Linked DNA regions of Agarilytica rhodophyticola. The protein of the gene in region 2 interacts with the protein of the main gene of each other region in a pairwise test. Links are inferred from orthologs where the notes say so. Each region holds a gene or a part of one and is shown on either strand. Other genes may lie near its edges. The genes, in order: BVC89_RS05315 and BVC89_RS11505.

Region 1 (9,771 bases), 1.5 Mb from region 2 along the record:
ACTTAAAATTACGTAAGGCAGAGTTAAAGTGCCGACGGTAGGGGAGAACGGCGTAATGTTATTAATGGCGAGAATAGAAAAATCTAACGTGCCTATTGCTGCTGAATTCACTGTGTCCTGTTCAGATCCTAACTGTCCGTTAAGAAATAAACTTGCGCTGTGCTTGCCCTTGCTTTCTTCTTCTAGGGTGGCGATAAATGCTTCGCCAAGAGCTTCTTGTGCACCGCCCGCGCCATCGCCAACCGCGATTTTGAAGTTTTTTGCGTGAGTCAAAGAAGTTGTTAGTAACGAGGTAGCGAGAACAGTGACGAATAAAAGACCTTTATTAAAAATCATAGTGGTTACCTAAGTTTTGAAAGTTAAGCGACAGGTAAATATTTCAAAGCATGTATTTAAGTTATCAAGAACTGGTAAACGATCGTATATCCAGTTAAATAATTTTATATATCCAGTTTTATTTACAATGAAAATTGCGAAGTAATCACGGGGTTAAAATCGTGTTGAAATTGAGTAATCGTATCTAAAACCTAAGGAGAACGAGTGAAAGTCTTCGCTAAACTCAAACTCCCTGTTTAGATATTCTAGGTGCAACTTCAATGCAGAAACTGGCTGCCACTCAAGCGTGACGTTATAGCCGTCATGCTTACCACTTTCAGGTCCTTCAATGCCATCATCAAATTTAAAATACCCCGCTTTTACCTTGAAATTATTGAACACTGGGTAGGCGAATGCAGTGTCAAATGTGCTTCCATTTCGCTTGTTAGCCCCTAACTCTTCATAGGTTCTGTCTTGATAAGCAAGAGCTGTATATAGCCCATTGCTAAAGGTATAGGCAACAGCACCTGCCCAGACATCGTCGTTGCGAAGCACTTCATTCCCGTCGGCAATTTTTTGATCTAAATAAGTGATTGCAAGGTGCAGATTATCCGTGTCATAACTGATACCGGTATTGACTAAATCGCTCGCATCAGCGCCTTCTTTACCGTCAAACTGCGCCGTCGTCAGATATGTGAAATTGCCCAAGTTTTTTTTGTAACTTATTAAATTATCTACAAAAAATATACTTTCTCGATCATACGCAAAAGGGCTTGATGCGTGGTTGAAAATATCGATATAACCCGCAATTAGTAAGTATTGAGTCGGGCGTTGCTTACCTAAACCAATATTACCAAAGGATGAATTTAGAGCCACATACACTTGGCGTGCGCGTCCAAAATCACCATTATTAGCTAGCGAAATATCCCATTCGCCATGCGCTATTACCGCCAAACTACCCATTATTTCATGAGCAGCTTTAAAGCCTGCATGGCTAAGTGCATCTCTTGTATCCCATACTTTTACGGCACTTTCATCGATGTAACCAAAGGTTGGACGCAAGGTGACGTATAGTTTCGCTTCACCTTCTAGGGGAGTGTTCGCATTAGCGTCTAATGCCGCGATTTTATTTTGCAGTGTTGCTAGTTCACGTCTAAGCTTTTCCACCTCATCTTCCAATTGGGTATCGCTTGCACTGGCAAAACAAGAATTAATTGTTGTTGTTGATAAAAGTATCAGTTGACATAATAGTGACGACTTTTTAATTTGTTTTTTCATTTGCGGCTTCACATTAAGTTCTCTGAGAGACTGTTTTAATTGGTGTAATTACGTTAGCAATACAGCGTGATGAAAAATATATCCAGTTGAGTTTTTTTATATGGCCAGTTTTTATGACGCTATCTGAGATGTCTGTTGAGTTGTTCGAACTCGACCCTTTATTAGGCAATACCATGCAAACACAGCTGTGTGCTGCGATCCTCAATAAGATTCGCAGTGGTGCAGCGTTACCTGGGGCTAAACTGCCTTCTAGCCGAAAGCTCGCAAAATATTTAGGTGTGTCGCGGCCAACGGTTTCTCTTGCATATCAAGAATTGGTTTCTCAAGGGTTTATCGTTGCACATGAACGAAGTGCTTATCGCATTGCTGATCTGCCACCTATCGAAAATTTTATTTCAAAGCATCAGCAAAAAAATATGGGTGAAAAACCTTCAGTTTGGCAGCATCGTTTAAAAAGTTCAGTTATTGATGAACGGCGAAAAATTCGCAAACCTCGAGACTGGCGAGGATTTCCTTATCCATTTATCTACGGACAAATGGATCCAGAGGTATTTGAAATTTCTGCCTGGCAAGATTGTTCACGTAAGGCACACTCGAAAGTTGATTTTGCGAATATGGCAAGTGACGTGGTAGCAGCTGACGATCCTGTATTGGTTGAATTAATTCGCACCCAACTTTTACCCCGCCGTGGCATTCATGCTGATCATGAAGAAATATTGATTACTATAGGCGCGCAAAATGCGTTATGGCTTTCTGTTCAACTTTTAGGTAAGCGTGCACATGCCGTGTGTGAAAACCCCGGTTACCCTGATATTGCCACGATGCTAAGCTTGGCTGAAAACCAAATAAGTTATGTGGATATTGGCCGTGAAGGTCTAAAAATAGAACAAATCCCTTCTAATGCTGATGTGGTGTTTGCTTCTCCAAGCCATCAAGCTCCGACAGGGGTTACCATGCCTTTGGCTAAGAGGGAGCATCTTCTAGAAAAAGCGTCTGAGAACGACTTTATTATTGTTGAGGACGACTACGACTTTGAGATTCGTTTTTTGTCGAATCCAATTAAATCTTTAAAATCCATGGACAAAGACGGCAGAGTCGTTTACATAGGCAGCTTTTCTAAGTCGATGTTTCCTGGTGTTCGCATAGGTTATATGGTGGCCGACCGTGAATTTATTCGTCATGCGCGTAATATCAGGGCTTTAATGCTGCGGCACCCAGCAGGCCTGTTACAGCGCACAGTGGCTAACTTTATTGCACTTGGTCACTACGATACACATCATCAACGTATTAAGCGCATTCTCACTCAGCGTCGGTTTGCTTTACTTGAAGCATTAGATACTGCGAATATTACCGACATTGCCGCTTCCCGCATGGGGGGAAGCAGTTTATGGATACGTGCGCCTGAAGGTATTGATTCCTTAGATTTAGCAGAACGTCTCTACCCTAAAGGTGTTCTGATTGAACCTGGAGCCCCTTTTTTTGCTGATTTCACCAAGCCCCATCGAGAATTCAGGTTGGGTTACTCTTCCATATCGGTAGAAAAAATCATGCAAGGTGTTGAAATAGTTGGCAATGAAATTTTTGCATGTTAGCTTCGTTTGAGTGCTTTTTATTAAGAGGGGTTTTTAAGACAGATCATCTAACACCTATTCTGAGGTAATGATTTGTGCAAAAAATGGTCTTTTTGGTATATGATTGATCTGATATTGTAAGTGCCTCTGTTAGTAACGCTTTGAAATCTTATTCATCTGTTCGTGTGGATATTCGACGTATTGATGTTGTCAAAGGTGGCTTCTCCGAAACTTGAGTCAAAATTGTCAAAAATAAAGTTGCTCTTTCCTTTAATTAGGATGAATGTTCAATACTTTATGATCCGGATATTAGTCGTCTAGGAGAAACTGTTGACTATGGTGTGATTGCCGAAGGTGAAGATGCAACCGAAAATGAAGCAGCTTAACTGAACTTTTATGGTGTTAGTTGCATCTAAAGAATTATTTTGCCGCAAAATAGATTGTTAATAATCACTTCGTTGATATTTTGCATTTGATAGAAAAAACTGAAATATCAACTACAATCTATAGTGTCTAGCGGATTTAAAAATAAAATTGAGATAAACGGTCTAAAAAATGCGATGTTTACTTCGCATTTTTTTTATCAGATATTTTTTTTCATGTAACATAGCTTTAATATCTTGGACATTAATATACGGAGCTTTATTTGGGCAGAGTCTAGTAAGTTGCTGTTTTTATGCACAAACACTTTTGCTTAAATAAAAGATTTTATTAGCAACTATAACTATTAAATAGTGGTTAAAATATTGAAAAATTTAGCGAGCAGTGACGCTTCTATCAAAAATGCCGCCTTGGCTCTACTAGCACGCCGAGAGCATTCAAAATATGAATTAGCATCCAAATTATCCCGTAAGTTTTCCGATGCGCAAAAGGTTCAGCAAGAGCTGGATGCCTTAGCCAAGGACAACTTACAAAGTGAAGAGCGCTTTGTTGAATCCTTTATACGTGCAAAGAAAAATCACGGTAAGGGACCAAAGTTTATTAAACAGGAGTTGCGACAACGAGGTGTTAGTGAATACCTTATCGCTTCATATGTATACGAAAATGATGAAGACTGGTTAGAGTTGGCTAAGCAAGTATATACAAAGAAATTTGGTATGACCCCTGTGGCTGACAGCAAAGATAAGGCGCGCCGTATTCGCTTTATGGTATCCCGTGGATTTTCCGCTGATAATGTTATGAGTTTGTTAAGTAACTAGCCTGCTTTTTGCGCTAAGTATCATTTTTTAAGGAAAGTTACTTAGCGATATATTATCCATAACTCTAATGCTTGCACCTTTCTTTTTTTCAACTCTTTATGGCTTATAGCCATATTTAAATAGTTTATTATCGGCAGTGTTATTATATTTTATTTACTTTATATAGTGAGCTGCAACCGATTTTTCCTCCGTTTATTAATAAACACATTCTTAGAAAAAACAATCAATTATATCACCATCTAATGCACTTCTTTAGCTTACCTCTTTATTCAAAACAAAAGATAGCTTTCATAGTAAATTTAACTTTGTAAATAATAAAAAGAGAGCAAAAAAAGCTTAGTTCGCACGATTTTTCAGAAGAAAAAAGATGTTTAATTAAAACTCTGTTCTTATCATTTTATGAGCGTTTAAATATCTTTGATATGTGGAAATGGGATTTTCAAATACTAAGTGACTCTATGTTTAGCCTTGATGCTTTTGTAAGATATGTAAGACTAGTTACATATATGTTTTTACTTTTTTCAGGTAATAATCTTTATGCTTATGAAGTGCAAGATATATTGCAAGAAATTAAGAAACTTAAGGAAGACAATATTCGTCTTAATCAGCGCTTGAAAAAAATAGAGACAGCAGAAAAAACAACATATTCAGATGGTAAAAAAGTAATTAAAGTAAACGGCTATATAAAAGCTGATGCACTCTATGACCTTCACGCGAAAAGTGGTGACCGGATTAATTATTTATCGATTCCTCTTGATGGATCAGTCCAAGCAAATAATAGCAATCATTTTCGTATGCATTTAAAGGAGTCAAGAATAGGCTTGTTTTCTAAAAGAAAAATACAAGATCAGCTTATAAAACTCTATTTTGAAGTCGACTTTTTTGGGGATGGTACTGAAAGTGCCCCGGGGTCTGAGCTTGTGACTAATTCAGTAGGACTCCGCTTAAGACATGCTTCAATTAACGTTGGTTCGTGGTTAATTGGTCAGAGTTGGTCGAATTATGTCGATGTCCGCTCCTTTCCTGAAAATCTTGATTTCGCCAATGATACGGGGCAGTCACTCATCTTACAGCCGCAAATACGTTTTACAAAGAAAATTAGCGCTATCATAGCCTCAATAGCAATTGAAAACCCCGAAAGTGATTTTGTGGATTTCGAGGGTAACAAACGTCCAGGTGCAAAAGACTCACTTCCTGATTTTACCGCTAAGTTGTTATATGAAAATAATAAAAGCCACTACTCTTTACAGACAGTTCTTAGAGAAATAAAAGCTTATCGAAATGGCTCTTCGTTATCAACGACGGGGTTCGGTATAGGAATTTCGGGAAAAAAGTTTGTTTCTAGTAAAAACATTATTCGTTTTCATTTTAGTTACGGTGATGGTATTGGTCGCTATATTCAAGAAGCAAGTAATAGTGCTGCCATTGTTTATGATAGCGACACTGTTAACACCCTTGTTAGCCAGCAAGCTTATGGCGGTTATATTGGCTTCCAGTATCAATGGAATAATAAGGTGCGTTCTAATATCAATACTGGCTTTACGAGAATTAATTGGGATGATGCTTTCAATATTACTTTTGAAAATGGTGAAGTTTTTTTTTCGCACTATCAGTCCCTGCATGTAAATTTAATTTGGCGCTGGTTTGAAAAGACCGATATCGGTGTGGAATATTCGCTGGCCAAAGCCAGGCTGTATGATAATAGGCAAGGTAAGGTCAGCCGCATACAAATGAGTATAAAGTATCCATTTTAATATTATTAATAAATAGAAGTATAGGTGTTATTTATGTATTTAATAGTGCTTCGATTACTTTTACTAAGTTCTGTTTTCTTTTGTTACAGTAGTAGTGGTAAGGAGTTAGATAGTCAGCAAGATATACCTTATGACATAAAAGAAATTATTGATCGTGGTACTCTAAAAGTAGCCGTTTATAGTAAAGATACTGAGCCTTATTACTATGTTAATAATAACGGAAAATTCACAGGCATCGATATAGAGCTTATAAAAGGATTTGCCAGTTTACTCAATGTCGACGTGGTTTTTGACCGGTCTGCTAATTCACTAGACGATGTTATTGAAAAAGTGTCTTCTAAGCAGGTCGATTTGGCAATTTGCAAACTTAGCATTACGTTTTCACGAGCTTCTAAAGTTAGTTTTTCAAAACCCTACTTGCGTTTATATCAGGGACTATTAGTTAGTCGGTTAGCTTTGTCTAAGCAACAAAATGGGCGTAGTAGAGAAGAAACTATACAAAACTTAGAAGGTAGGATTGGTGTCATTTCAAACTCTTCATATGTTGGATATGCCCAACAACGTTTTAAAGGGATGGAAATCACGGGATTTGACTCTTGGCAGAATGTGGTTACTGCTGTAACAGATAACAAAATCGTTGCTGCTTATCGCGATGATAGTGAAATAAAAAAAGTTATACGTGATGACCCTGATGCTGCAATAGATTTATTTGCTGTTGTTTTTTTAGATGCTATAGATCAAAAAGGGATTGCTATACCGTGGGAATCCTATCACCTTAAATTCTTAATCGATCAATACATTACTTCTTTAGATTTAGATTTGACAGCAGATCGAGTACTTTTTGAATACGATACTGTGCTAGAAAAAATTTATCGAAATACACATTAAAACGTTAGCTGATAACAAGATAGTTTCTGAATAGTTTATGGTTTGGGTTGTATTTATATATTTTCAGAATAGGAAACTCGTATGTTTTTCTACGATAGATTAAAAAAAGTAATTAATTTTGAGTCGTTAAAAAGTATTTGGGCGGTACTAATTGGCGCTGGTGTTGGTGTTTATATTGGTGTAGAAAAAAAAGAGTATGTCAGCTTGGTGGCACCAATGGGAGAGATTTATTTAGATATCTTGGAAATGTGTGTACTACCAATTTTGCTATCGGCTATTACTGTCAGTATTAGTCGGCTTATGGTAGACCATGGTGGTTCAGATTATATCAAAAAAATTCTTATAGTATTTTTGATATTCATCACATTCGCCAGTGTATTGGGTACTACGTCAGGTTTTATTACTCGACCCGGTAGCAATTTAGATACGAACGCTTTGACTACTTTGGGATCGGTTGTTCAGAGCTCAGGTAAGCCTAACTTAGAAATGTCACTATCGACACCTTATATAGAGCCGGAGAAAGAGTCTATTATTGTCGGTTTTGTATTTGACCTTGTTCCCAATAATATTTTTGATGCATTGAGCCGAGGTGATAATTTAAAAGTGCTGTTCTTTGCCATATTGTTTGGTACCGGCATAGGGGCATTGAAAAAACAATCTTCTCTTGCGTTAATTTCAGTCATGGACAGTGTTTCAGGTACCTTCATTAAAATTGTGCAGTGGCTTATGTATTTACTGCCTTTTGCTTTTTGTGGTTTGATTTCTTCTACTCTAAGTAAAATAGGTGTTGAAGCGCTTGTCGGATTAATAAAGTTTGTATGCGTTGTAATAGGGTCTTATATTTTTCTCTCACTGGGCTCAGGTATAATCGTATGGCGCAGAACAGGCTCATTAGATCTCTCGGTGAAGGCATTACGCGAGCCCGCTTTGTTGGCCTTGGTGACCTCTAGTATTATGGCAGCTTTGCCGGCGACAATAACGGCAATGAACAAAACTCTGGGCTACAATAAGCGTTCCGTTGATTTAATTATCCCCTTGTCCTTCACTTTGTGTCGTATCGGACCTACCATGTATTTTGCCTTGGCAACAATGTTCGTGGCTCAATTATACGATGTTAAACTAGATCTAGAGTCTATTTTCGTTGTGATTGTTGGGTCGGTGATCGCCGGTACTGCCACTGCGGGTTCATCTGGTGTGACATTATTGGCGATGTTAGGGCTTATTTTGTCGGCCTTAAAGCTACCGTTAGAAGCTGTCATCATTCTCTTTATTGTGATAGACCCCATTATTGCTCCGTTTCGAGTATTAGTGAGCGTGCATGCGGCTTGTGCCATTGCGACTTTAGTTCTTCCTAAAAAGGAATTATCTCTTAATAATACATGAACAACTAACGTGAACAACTAAAGCTTAAAACTCTAGGTGTTATCTTTGCACTCATACCCCTTAACATAGCTGTATGTGATTTTCTATAGATTGATATCAGCCCCAATCAAATTTTAACTTTACCACTATTTATAATTGACGGTTTTTTATTCGATAGCAATAGTAAATTAAAGCAGTAGTTTTTCTTAATTTATAAAAGATATCAAATTTATATTCTAAAAATAACGGAGGAATGTATATTTTGGTTAATTTTGTGTTGTATAAGTGGTAACAAAATTATCCCGGCCTTGTTATTCTTATCTCGCTTTTTTGTCACGATTATATTCTCTAAAATATCTACAACGCTATTTTGCTCTATTTTTTTAGTTGTATTTATATCTCTTCCTGCTCAGCAGTTATCACAAGACCATCTCTTTGGTTTTCACTTCTTTGTTTATTAATAAAATTTATTTTTTAGCTTAATAGGATTTTTAAATAATTTTCGTTTTTGATCTTTCTATGATGTATTTTTTTGTTTTTATTTCTCTCAAATATTATTTGAAACGTTATTTTGGCGTGATGAATTGCATTTTTCGTTTTTCAATAATCATTCTCATCAGCGAGCGTTATTGCCTGTTGTAAAGCATAAGAAAAAATAATCGTATTTGAATTATTGCGTTTTTCTTTACACATCCTTCACTTACCTTAAATGATAACAATATGAATATTACCTACTCTCAATTAAAAGCAATTGCTAGAGGTACTTCATTACGATTGCAAAATAACAATGCAACACCACTAATGAAGTTTACAAAAAATATTATCGCTTCTACTGTTCATGCCGTTAGTAACTCGCAAAAAGTATTTGTGCGTTCAGTTGCCGTCATCTCGACGACGACAATTCTAGTTGCATGTGGTGGTAGTGATAACGATGGCCCTGTGGCTGCAACACCTACCCCTTCTCCAGCAGCAGAATTAACTGCAGCTGAAGAAGCCACCATGATTGTTACTCTCGGTGCACGTGAGGCAAATCGTAGCGTCGAAGACTTTTCTGGATCAGATAGAAGCTTCCGTAGTGAACTTAATGTTTTTATTCCCAGCGCTATCGATGTGGATGAAGACAACTTAAGAGATAATACCAAGGCGAATGTCACACTACCTATTTACGAAGGTGTGGGCCCTTCAGGTGAACCTACTTATTTTATTATCACAGAAACTTCAACCCAAGAAACGTCCAATATTTTAGGAACAATTCTATCGCCTAAATTACGCTACGGTGCTTTACCAAGTGCAGCGGATGCGGCACAACGAGTTGAGCTAGACAATGAAGGCCGTATTATTTTCCGTGGTGATGTAGACTTTAGTCCTGAGAGAATTTTGGAGCCAGGTGAAAACGGTGCTTTT
Region 2 (2,834 bases):
CTTACGCTAATCTCACCATCACACTGAGCCACTTCATTCAGAGCTTCTAAATTACTACTACTAAGCACTCCCTCGATTGAGGTGCCTGAATGAGCTAATTTCCGCGGACTAACGATACGCGGTATTTGTTGCAATGCTGAGCCGTCTGACATAAGCGCGCCATGATAGGCAGTTGTACTACTGCTGTCAAAGGAAAATGATACTCTATTGCCTAAGTTTAATTAATTTCACACAACAATAGAATATTTTCCATGCCACAACAGACTTTAGCCGCCAAGATTCTACTTGCATCCAGCTCACCCTACCGAAAACAGCAACTCAAGCAGCAATTGGGGCTGGATGTAAAAACCGTAGCACCTGACATAAATGAAAGCCCACTATCGGACGAAATACCCAAACAAACTGCACTCAGACTTTCACTACTGAAAGCTCAAGCCGTTGCCTCGGTTCTTGATGAGCCTCACCTCATTATCGCTGGTGACCAAACCGCTAGTTTTGAGGGTGAACTACTGAAAAAACCAATGACACAAGACATTGCCCACAAACAGCTGCAACGTTTTAGCGGTCGCCAACTGTCATTTTTTTCCGGGGTCTGTCTGCTTCACAGCAAATCAGGAGAGCATCTGGAAACAGTGGTCGAAACACACGTTCAATTTCGTCATCTAAGTGCCGATCAAATCACGTATTATTTAGAATATGACAAGCCGTTTGACTGTGTTGGCGCCTTTAAGAACGAAAGCCTAGGCATAACATTGCTTAAAAGTATAACAAGCAATGATCCTAGTGCCCTGACGGGGCTACCCCTTATCACCTTAACTCAGATGCTACTAGAGATGGGGATTGATGTATTACAGAAATAAAATACTTCCCCAAACATAACCCCATAACAGCAGGCTAATAAGCACGGCAGCCGAGCCCATATCTTTCGCGCGGCCTGCCAACTCATGCTTCTCATAGCCGATACGATCCACAACCGCTTCGATACTGGAGTTAAGCAGCTCAATGATGAGTACTAAAATAACCGAAGCAACTAAAGCGATACGTTCCATTTTAGACACTGGCAACCAAAAAGTTGCCGGTATCAAGACTAGAGCGAAACACATTTCCTGACGGAATGCCGCTTCATATACTAAGGCGGATCGAACACCTTTATATGAATAATACGCGGCCTTTGAAACCCTGGTAAATCCTGTATTTTTTTTAATCATAGAGGAGCAATGAATATATCTTAGTCATCCATTTCGGTAATAGAACTTGTCATACCGAATTGTTGATGAATTTGTTTACACCAAGCATTTAATCGCGATGATGTTAATTCTGGTTGCTGGTCTTCATCGATACCTAGACCAACAAACAGATCCTGTTCATTAACTTTAGCTTTTGATGCGTCAAACTCATATCCCTGTGTGGGCCAATGTCCAATTATTGTAGCACCACCAGCCACTATTACATCGTGTAACATCCCCATAGCATCGAGAAAGAAATCCCCATAGCCAAATTGATCGCCTAAACCAAACAATGCTATAGTTTTATCACTAAAATCAACATCAGATACATCGTCCCAAAAGTCTTCCCAATCGGACTGTATTTGGCCAAAATCCCATGTTGGTATGCCAAAAATAATATGTTGATACTCGGCAAAGTCCAGTTGTGTTGCATCCGCAATATCTTTCACATCACAGACATCAGCACCTAATCTCTGTTGAATACGATACGCTACGGCCTCTGTATTACCTTCGTCACTTCCGAAAAATAAACCTATCTTACTCACTATCGCCTCGTCAGTTCACTCGTCTTTATGGCAAGCTTAAAATTCGCGCGCATTCTCTCAACTTCACCTCATGAACTCAAGAGTCAGGTCTTAAAACAGCCGCATAACAAAGATACTTTATATTGCCGTTTTTACTTAAAAATTGTTATTGCCGGCAACAAATGGCCGGTGAATCAGCAAAATTCATAAAATTTGATGTCAATAATCCGTCATGCTCGGCAACTGCCTCATCCTACTTTTATAACACATTGAAATCTAACACTTTTTTTTAAGGTGTTTATTTGGCACACAATTCGCTTAACGAACTACCAGACAAATACTCGTGCTCTAACAGCACTCTCGGACAAAGTGTTAGGTGTATATTTATGGTGAGATTAGCCGCTTCAAGCTTAGAAATACCATTTAAAAATCCTTCAAATGCGTCAGTGCAGGAATTGGCAAATGACAATTACCTAAAGGAACTGCGTTTTAGCTTGGCTCATAACCTTCAGGCTAGTTTGGATTTGAAAACCACGCTAGAAATGTTTGTTACCAGTATTAAAGATTTAGTGAAGGTATCGAGCCTGACGTATAACGATGAGTCTCTCAATCAAGCAATTATCGTCGGTAAACCTTGTAAGCATACTGTGGCTTACAACCTAAGTTCCGATGAAGTCCAGCTTGGCAGCCTTGAGTTTTCTCGCGGTAAACACTTTTTAGAAACGGAACTGGCCGCATTAGAAATGCTGATAGGTGCACTATTTTTTCCTTTGCGCAATGCCCTTTTGTATAGACGAGCTATTGAGTCATCCATGCAAGATGCTCTTACCAAAATTGGCAATCGCGCGGCTTTAGACATGAGTTTTGAACGCGAATTAAAATTGGCCAAAAGGCATAATCATCCTTTTGCTGTATTGCTTATTGATGTGGACTACTTTAAGCAAATAAATGATAACCGCGGCCATCTCAATGGCGACAAGACACTGCAACAGATAGTGAATTCCATTAAAAACACCTTGCGTGAGACAGATCAGGTATTCCGCTATGGTGGAGAAGAATTTGTTGCCTTATTGCAAAATACAGA

What was found.
Region 1: the proteins of BVC89_RS11505 (region 2) and BVC89_RS05315 interact in binary tests that used the Escherichia coli proteins (3 or more experiments, as listed by UniProt). The link is inferred for Agarilytica rhodophyticola from one-to-one orthologs.

Annotation. Positions count from the first base shown.
Region 1 is NZ_CP020038.1:1,244,383-1,254,153, forward strand. Bases 2,643-5,636 are described here. They hold BVC89_RS05315 (regulatory protein RecX), read left to right. Parts: upstream 2,643-3,910; coding sequence 3,911-4,363; downstream 4,364-5,636. Other genes in these bases: pdxR (MocR-like pyridoxine biosynthesis transcription factor PdxR), read left to right, coding at 2,643-3,185; BVC89_RS05320 (DcaP family trimeric outer membrane transporter), read left to right, coding at 4,870-5,636. Also shown: BVC89_RS05300 (TRAP transporter substrate-binding protein), read right to left, coding at 1-336; BVC89_RS05305 (porin), read right to left, coding at 490-1,593; more of pdxR, read left to right, coding at 1,707-2,642; more of BVC89_RS05320, read left to right, coding at 5,637-6,117; BVC89_RS05325 (substrate-binding periplasmic protein), read left to right, coding at 6,151-7,005; BVC89_RS05330 (dicarboxylate/amino acid:cation symporter), read left to right, coding at 7,087-8,388; BVC89_RS05335 (hypothetical protein), read left to right, coding at 9,088-9,771. UniProt on the Escherichia coli protein: Modulates RecA activity through direct physical interaction. Can inhibit both RecA recombinase and coprotease activities. May have a regulatory role during the SOS response. Inhibits DNA strand exchange in vitro.
Region 2 is NZ_CP020038.1:2,712,247-2,715,080, reverse strand. It holds BVC89_RS11505 (flavodoxin), read right to left. Parts: upstream 1,772-2,834; coding sequence 1,229-1,771; downstream 1-1,228. Other genes in the region: BVC89_RS11500 (GGDEF domain-containing protein), read left to right, coding at 2,137-2,834; BVC89_RS11510 (diacylglycerol kinase), read right to left, coding at 849-1,208; BVC89_RS11515 (Maf family protein), read left to right, coding at 252-860; BVC89_RS11520 (YceD family protein), read right to left, coding at 1-152. UniProt on the Escherichia coli protein: Low-potential electron donor to a number of redox enzymes. Involved in the reactivation of inactive cob(II)alamin in methionine synthase.